Regions from separate parts of the Microcoleus sp. Pol10D4 genome, predicted to be linked through region 2. Evidence: riboswitches for the same ligand, from Rfam matches in the RefSeq annotation. Region 2 holds a riboswitch; the other holds the start of a gene.
The links. Region 2 has a riboswitch for cobalamin ahead of QUA36_RS10355 (energy-coupling factor ABC transporter permease). Riboswitches for the same ligand answer to the same signal wherever they lie in the genome.
Positions count from the first base shown of each region.

Region 1: another riboswitch for cobalamin. It lies ahead of QUA36_RS20050 (DUF1636 domain-containing protein); the one in region 2 lies ahead of QUA36_RS10355 (energy-coupling factor ABC transporter permease).

Region 1 is NZ_JAUBRA010000043.1:5,637-9,049, reverse strand. Features, by position in the region: gene QUA36_RS20055 (serine/threonine-protein kinase) at 1-1,409, opposite strand, end outside; cobalamin riboswitch at 1,681-1,827, shown strand; gene QUA36_RS20050 (DUF1636 domain-containing protein) at 1,850-2,260, shown strand; gene cobW (cobalamin biosynthesis protein CobW) at 2,629-3,413, shown strand, end outside.
Region 2 is NZ_JAUBRA010000014.1:73,312-76,724, forward strand. Features, by position in the region: gene cbiQ (cobalt ECF transporter T component CbiQ) at 1-614, opposite strand, end outside; gene QUA36_RS10350 (energy-coupling factor ABC transporter substrate-binding protein) at 611-943, opposite strand; gene QUA36_RS10355 (energy-coupling factor ABC transporter permease) at 947-1,666, opposite strand; cobalamin riboswitch at 1,728-1,874, opposite strand; gene QUA36_RS10360 (Uma2 family endonuclease) at 2,049-2,768, shown strand; gene QUA36_RS10365 (FAD-dependent oxidoreductase) at 3,021-3,413, shown strand, end outside.

The DNA.
Region 1 (3,413 bases), on a different contig from region 2:
TTGTTTAATTTGGCTGCAATGGCGATTTCGGCGACTGAAAATCCCAAGAAGCCACTCGTAACACTGATGGGAAGCATGATAGTAGTAGTCCCAAAATGCCAAAAGAAGCCACCCATCGGAGAGAAAAAAGTAGGAATTTCACTCAAGAAAACTATCAAAAGTGTGAACAGCAAACAGCACATAAAAGTTGCTAATAAGATCAAACAGCACCTAAAAGTCAGCCTGAATACCGACAAAAAATTAGTTTTTTGCGGTACGGGCAGCGGGGCTGTTGTAGCTTGCAATTCTATTGTATGAGTTTCGGGTTCAGAGTTTGCGCGCAAGATGATTTGGCGGTTGTAAGTTTGACTTGCCAGCAATTTACTCGTATCGACTGCGATTGTGCACTCGATATTATTGCTTTCAAATGCCTGCGGTTCAAAGGAGATCCAAGAGTGGTCGTAGGGCGTGTGGGGCGGATCGTTCGGATGGGGCGCGACTTCCCACCTGCCACAAAGCATTGTATCGGGAATTGGGTTGCTAATGGCAATAGTTTGTGTTAAGATTTCTCCATATTGTGTGGCGGTGAATTGAATGCGATCGCGCTCAATTCTCACTTTCGGCAAGCTGCGGACATCCAAAGATTGTAGCGCAGTTAAAGCATCCGCAGCCGACTGATATCTGTCTTGAATTCTCGGCGCTACCATCCTTTCCAACCAATTCATCCAACCCTGCTGCAACGGCGGTACTAAATGCCGGAAATGAATGCCATAATTGGCATCAACTAAATTACCGACATCCGCCGATTTTGTCCCAGTTAACAAGCAAATCAGCGTTATCCCCAAGCCGTAAAGGTCGGATGCTTTTGTTAATTTTCGGTTGAACATTTGTTCCGGTGGCATGAATCCCATCGTGCCTTTGACGACGCTGCTAGCCGCTATATTTCCACCTCCTAGCCGAGCAAAACCGAAGTCTACTAAATAAACATTGAGTTCGTCATCTATTAACAAGTTTTCTGGCTTAATGTCGCGGTGAATTATCGGCGGTTTCTGAGCTTGCAGGTTAACTAAAATGTCTAAAGTTGCGATCGCAATTTGCTTGATATCCGGCGGCGCAAAAGTCCGCGCGACAGCAGATTCGGCATTTTTGTATTCCTGCACCATGCAGAAACCGCTGTCCGTTTGAAAAGAATCGAGATAGCGGGGAATGCCCGGAAAATCCAGATTTTGCAAAACTTTAATTTCTTGTTCGTAAGCTTCGTATTCTGTCCAGCTAGCACCTAATTGAGCGAATTGAAATTGCTTAATTACAACTAATTTTTGAGTATTCGTATTTTTCGCTAAGTATGTAACTCGGCCGCCGAGACTGTTGTGTCCGAGTTCTTTTTCAATCTGATAGCCGTGAGTGGAAAAATCGGGGAAGGGGTTCATATAGTTTGTAGTAATGTTCTTGTGGGATGGGCTTCGAGCCCGTCATTAACAGGCAAGATATCTGTTACACAAACAGTGAAGTTTTTTTTGATGGGTTTCTATCCTGTCATTAACAGGCAAGATATCTGTTACACAAACAGTGAAGTTTTTTTAGATGGGTTATATCCTGTCAGCAACAGGCAAGATGCCTGTTCCACAAAGAGTTATTTTTTTTTGGGATGGATCGACATTACCAACATAACTTTTTTCCAAAAAGGCGGCAAGTGCGGTATGATGTGATTTCGCGATCGGTTCTAGCGGGGAGCAGCCGTTAGAGGAAACGGGGAAAGTTCGGTGCAAGTCCGGCGCTGTCCCGCAACTGTAATGAAACCGTTGTGGTTTCTCAAGTCAGAATGCCCGCCGATATCTAACTCACTTTTGAACGCATCTGCGAGGTACGGATGATGGATGGAATTAACACGGCTGTACGCACAAAGCACAGTTTATTTGTTTGCACGGCTTGCGCTAGTGTTTGGAAAAACGGCAAGCGCGAAGGTAAAAGCGGCGGTCAACAATTTATGGAAAATTTGTCCCAACTCGCTAAAGATTGGGAGTTTTCTGATAAGTTTGAGATTCAAGAGGTTGAGTGCATGAGTGCTTGCAGTCACTCTTGTGCGGTGTCTTTTGCTGCTGTTGGAAAGTATACTTATCTGTTTGGTGATTTACCAGCAAATGAGTTGGAAAGCGTCGAGGCTGTACTCGAATGCGCGGGTCAATACTATTCTAAACCGGACGGTTTGTTGCCTTGGTCTGAGCGCCCTCAAGCTCTGAAAAAAGGCGTTTTAGCAAAGATTCCTCCGCTCGCAAATTAGAGCCTTTCTCGTTACCATGCTCTGCCCATTGGTGACAACTTAACGTCAAACCGATCGTCTCTCTTGTTGTTATCGAAATCTAGATCCCCCCTAACCCCCCTTAATAAAGGGGGGACAAGAAATATTCTCAAAGTCCCCCTTCTTAAGGGGGATTTAGGGGGATCTAGACTTCGCTTAAAAGCGACTTTTATTGTAGATTTCAGTCTTAAGTTGTCACCTACGATCTCGGTCTGGTAACACATATGCAGAGGCTCTGCCTCGTATTAAAAGCGCTCGTTTATTCCAGCGAGGCTCTGCCTCTAGATTAGCATTCCCAAGCAGAGCTTGGGAACGAGATATCCCACCATCAAATAAGCACAAAATTATCAATGCACAAAATCCCTGTTACTGTCATCACTGGTTTTCTTGGTAGCGGCAAAACTACCTTAATTCGCCACTTATTGCAAAATAATCAAGGTCGCCGCATTGCTGTTCTGGTGAACGAATTTGGCGAAATCGGAATTGATGGAGAACTGCTGCGCGATTGCCAAGTTTGCGACGAAGAAGAAAATGTTAGCAGCAATATTGTAGAACTAACAAATGGTTGTCTTTGCTGCACTGTTCAAGAGGAATTCTTGCCGACTATGCAGGAATTGTTGAAGCGCCGAGAACAAATTGATTGTATCTTAATTGAGACTTCGGGTCTCGCACTTCCTAAACCTTTGATTCAAGCTTTTCGCTGGCCGGAAATTCGCACCGGTGCTACAGTAGACGGTGTTGTTGCTGTTGTCGATTGCGAAGCTATTGCTAGCGGTTCTTTTGTCGGTGATATCGATGCTTTGATGGCACAGCGACAAGCAGATGATAGTTTAGATCACGAAACTCCGATCGAGGAATTGTTTGAAGACCAGTTAGCCTGTGCCGATATGGTACTTTTAACGAAGGTCGATCGCGTAGATGCGGAAACTCACAAGAAAGTCCAAAGCTGGTTGCAGCAAGAGTTGCGTCCGAGTGTGAAAATTGTGCCTTGCAAAGGTGGCGAAATTAACCCCGATGTGCTAATGGGATTTAATGCGGCGGTTGAGGATGATTTGGAGTCTCGTCCGAGTCACCACGACACTGAGGAGGAACACGAACACGATGATGATATTAACTCGACTTACTTTATTGCCGA
Region 2 (3,413 bases):
ATTAAAATGCTTAAACTGTGCATTCCCCGCTTCCAAGTGCGGTAGCCACAGCGCGAGTTTTGAGCAATCCAAAGTTCATCGGCGATCGCCAATAAGCTAAAAATAAACCGATACATTAGTAATAGCAGTTCTGTGACTAACTCTGGACAGCGTAATTGTCTGAGAATTTGCAAGATTTCGGTAAATGGAACCGTCAAGAGGATGAAGTACATACAGCTTGTCGATGCGAAGGCGCGGGCAAATAGCAAGCTCACTTGGTATATTCCAGTGCGGCTCACATACAGATAAAAAGTGCCGATGCTAATGCCCCAACCTTGCCAAATATCCCACTGAATTTCCTGGATTTGACTTAACTCAACCGCACCCAGCGCCAAAGCAGGCAAACTTGTCAGCAAAAACATCAACGGTACCGACAGCAACCGCAAATACAGTTTCCCCGGAATACCCGCATAGATGACGATCCAGACGGCTAACCAAAGGCCGATAGACAATTGGACGATCGCCCCAGAAACGAGAGACAGAATTAAAAGGGCGATCGCAAAAGATAACTTGTGAGATGGCGGCAACCCGCGCAAGCGATTGGTATAAGCCAGACTATCAATCTGATGGTTCATTCCGACGATTTATGATCAGACTGCTGCCGAGATTGCGATCGGCCTTTATACAACCCAATGACGTACCCAACTACGCCAGCCCCCATCGCCGCTTGAGACGCAAACAATAGACTGGCAATTTCGCTGCTAGCCGGCTCAAACAAATGATTAAACCAAGGTTTATAACCCGGTTGAATTTCAGTAATTGCTTTCTTAGCTTGGTCATCGGAACCGCCATATTCACCCCGCACAAAAACGAGAGGAAACGCTGCCAGAACAATCACAGCGCCAGCCAACAGCCAATTTTGTCGCGAAGTAGATTGGTGATTTTTTGTAATTTTTTGACTCACGCCTTATGACTCCTGTCTCAATAATTTCAAAGTTTCCAACTCCGGCTTCCCGTAAGAATGCAGCCAATTCCAGACCAATAGAGTCAGCAATCCCTCACTAATAGCCAGGGGTACTTGAGTGATAGCAAAGATACCAGCAAACTTGAGAAACGAAGCCATAAAACCGCCACTTGCTGCCGGAAAAGCTAATGCTAATTGAATCGAAGTCATCACATAAGTCAGTAAATCTGCCAAAGCCGCCGCACAAAAAATTGCTGCCCGCTGGCTACCAGTTCGCAACAGCAATTGATAGATAAAATACGCAGCGAAAGGGCCGACAATCGCCATCGAAAACATATTCGCTCCCAGCGTAGTCAAGCCACCGTGCGCTAACAGTAACGTTTGAAAAAGCAGAACTAAAGCCCCCAGTACCGCCATCACCGAAGGGCCGAACAAAATTGCACCCAAACCAGTACCCGTCGGGTGAGAACAACTGCCCGTTACCGAGGGAATTTTTAAAGCAGAAAGCACAAAAGTAAACGCACCCGCCAAAGCAAGCAATAGTTTAAGTTCCGGGTGTTCTTTTGTAATACGAGTAATTGAGCGCAAACCTACTGCAAAAAAAGGCAACGCCACCATCCACCAAAATGCAGCCCATTGCACCGGCAAAAAACCTTCCGAAATGTGCATAGCTGCGGCGGGCGTTGCCGATCCCAGGACAATATAACAACTCAAGCCAGCCATCAATCCCAAGCTGACCAATTTCCGATTTCTGGCCTTCACGCTGAACCTCGCAGATGAGACTATGTAAACTAACACATCGGCGGGCATCCTGACTCAGAAAGCGACAAAACTCTCATTACAGTTGCGGGACAGCGCCGGACTTGCACCGAACTTTCCCCGTTTCCTCTAACGGCTGCTCCCCATTAGAACCGACTGGTTAGACATAGTTTAGTCGATCGTGTAAGTCTCAGCAAATCTTTTACAAAAATTCATTCAGATTAACTCAATCAAAATTACCTATCATCTTCTCTTCTCTTCCTTCGCGTCTTCGCGGTTCGTTCAATAAATACTATTGCCAAACAAATCAAAGGTATAATATTAGTGAGTTTTGAGGAAAGCCGCCATGTTAGATTACAAATTTCCGAGGCACTGGCCCTCAGCCGATGAACTACCAGACTCTGATGAAACGCCTGTGGATAACGAACTGCAAGAATTAATACCAGGATTGCTAAAAGCAATATTGCTGATACTTTGGGCAGAACGCATGGACTGGTTTTTTGGCATAGATATGGGTATCTATTATCACGCCGACAAACCTGCCATTGTGCCAGATGCTTTCTTGAGTTTAGGTGTAGAAAGGTTTTATGATGAAGAATTGCGTCCCAGTTACGTGCTGTGGGATGAAAATGTTCTACCGACTTTTGTGTTGGAAGTAGTTTCCCCAAATTATCGCAAAGAATACACCACAAAGTTGGAGGAATATCAAGCTTTAGGCGTACTTTATTACGCCATTTATTCTTCCCGCCGCCGCCGTAAACCCCGTTTAGAAGTACATAAGTTAGTCAATGGGAAGTATGAATTACAGCCAGGACATCCAGTTTGGATGCCAGAAATTGGTTTGGGGATTGGTTGTGAAAGGGGAAGTTATTCTGGGGTGACAAGGGAGTGGTTGTATTGGTATGATGCCGATGGAAAACGTTATCTGACTCCTGAAGAAAAGGTGAAAGAATCAGCACAACTCGCCCAACAGGAATCGCAGCGCGCCGATCGATTGGCCCAACGTTCCGATCGACTAGCTCAGCGATTGCGGGAGTTGGGGATAGATCCTGATAATCTGACCTGATGGCAGTAAAGGCTACAAGACTTACACACTGTTGACGCTCAGAAACCGGGTTTTTCAACGGAGTGCGATCGCCCTCAACGCAGGATTTTAGGGAAAAAACCCAGTTGCTGCGTCCAGGAATGTGTGAATATTTATCAAAACAATCAATCAGGAAAGATGGAGCTAGATTTGGGAAAAACAGAGAGTTTGAGGGCAAACATTGAAATTTAGCTCGAAAAGATGAAAATCACGAGAGGTTATTAAATAATGGTCATGGATGTGCGTTATTACGATGTCATCGGCTTTGGTGATGAAGTTCCAGGAGTTCTTGCTGTTATCTCTGCCGCCAGAGAATATCGTCGCCGGACAAAGCGTTATCCGCGAGTTCTGCTCATGTCGAAAGGAAGCTTGCAAGAAGGAATTGGCGGGCATTTGGTAAGAGGCAGCCTTGCTTATTTAGATAGAAGCCAGATTAGTGAAGAACTTCAACAATCTTTAAATTTAGATACCTTTGGTTCACCGCCGGCAATCTATAAAGAATTCCTCCAAAAATCCGGTGTTACGACAATTGCACTTGATGCCGGCAAAGCCAGTGCAGCCCTGAAACAAATGCTGTTGCAAGCTGGAGTCGATATCCTCAGCAATGTACAAATTCAATCAGTCAAT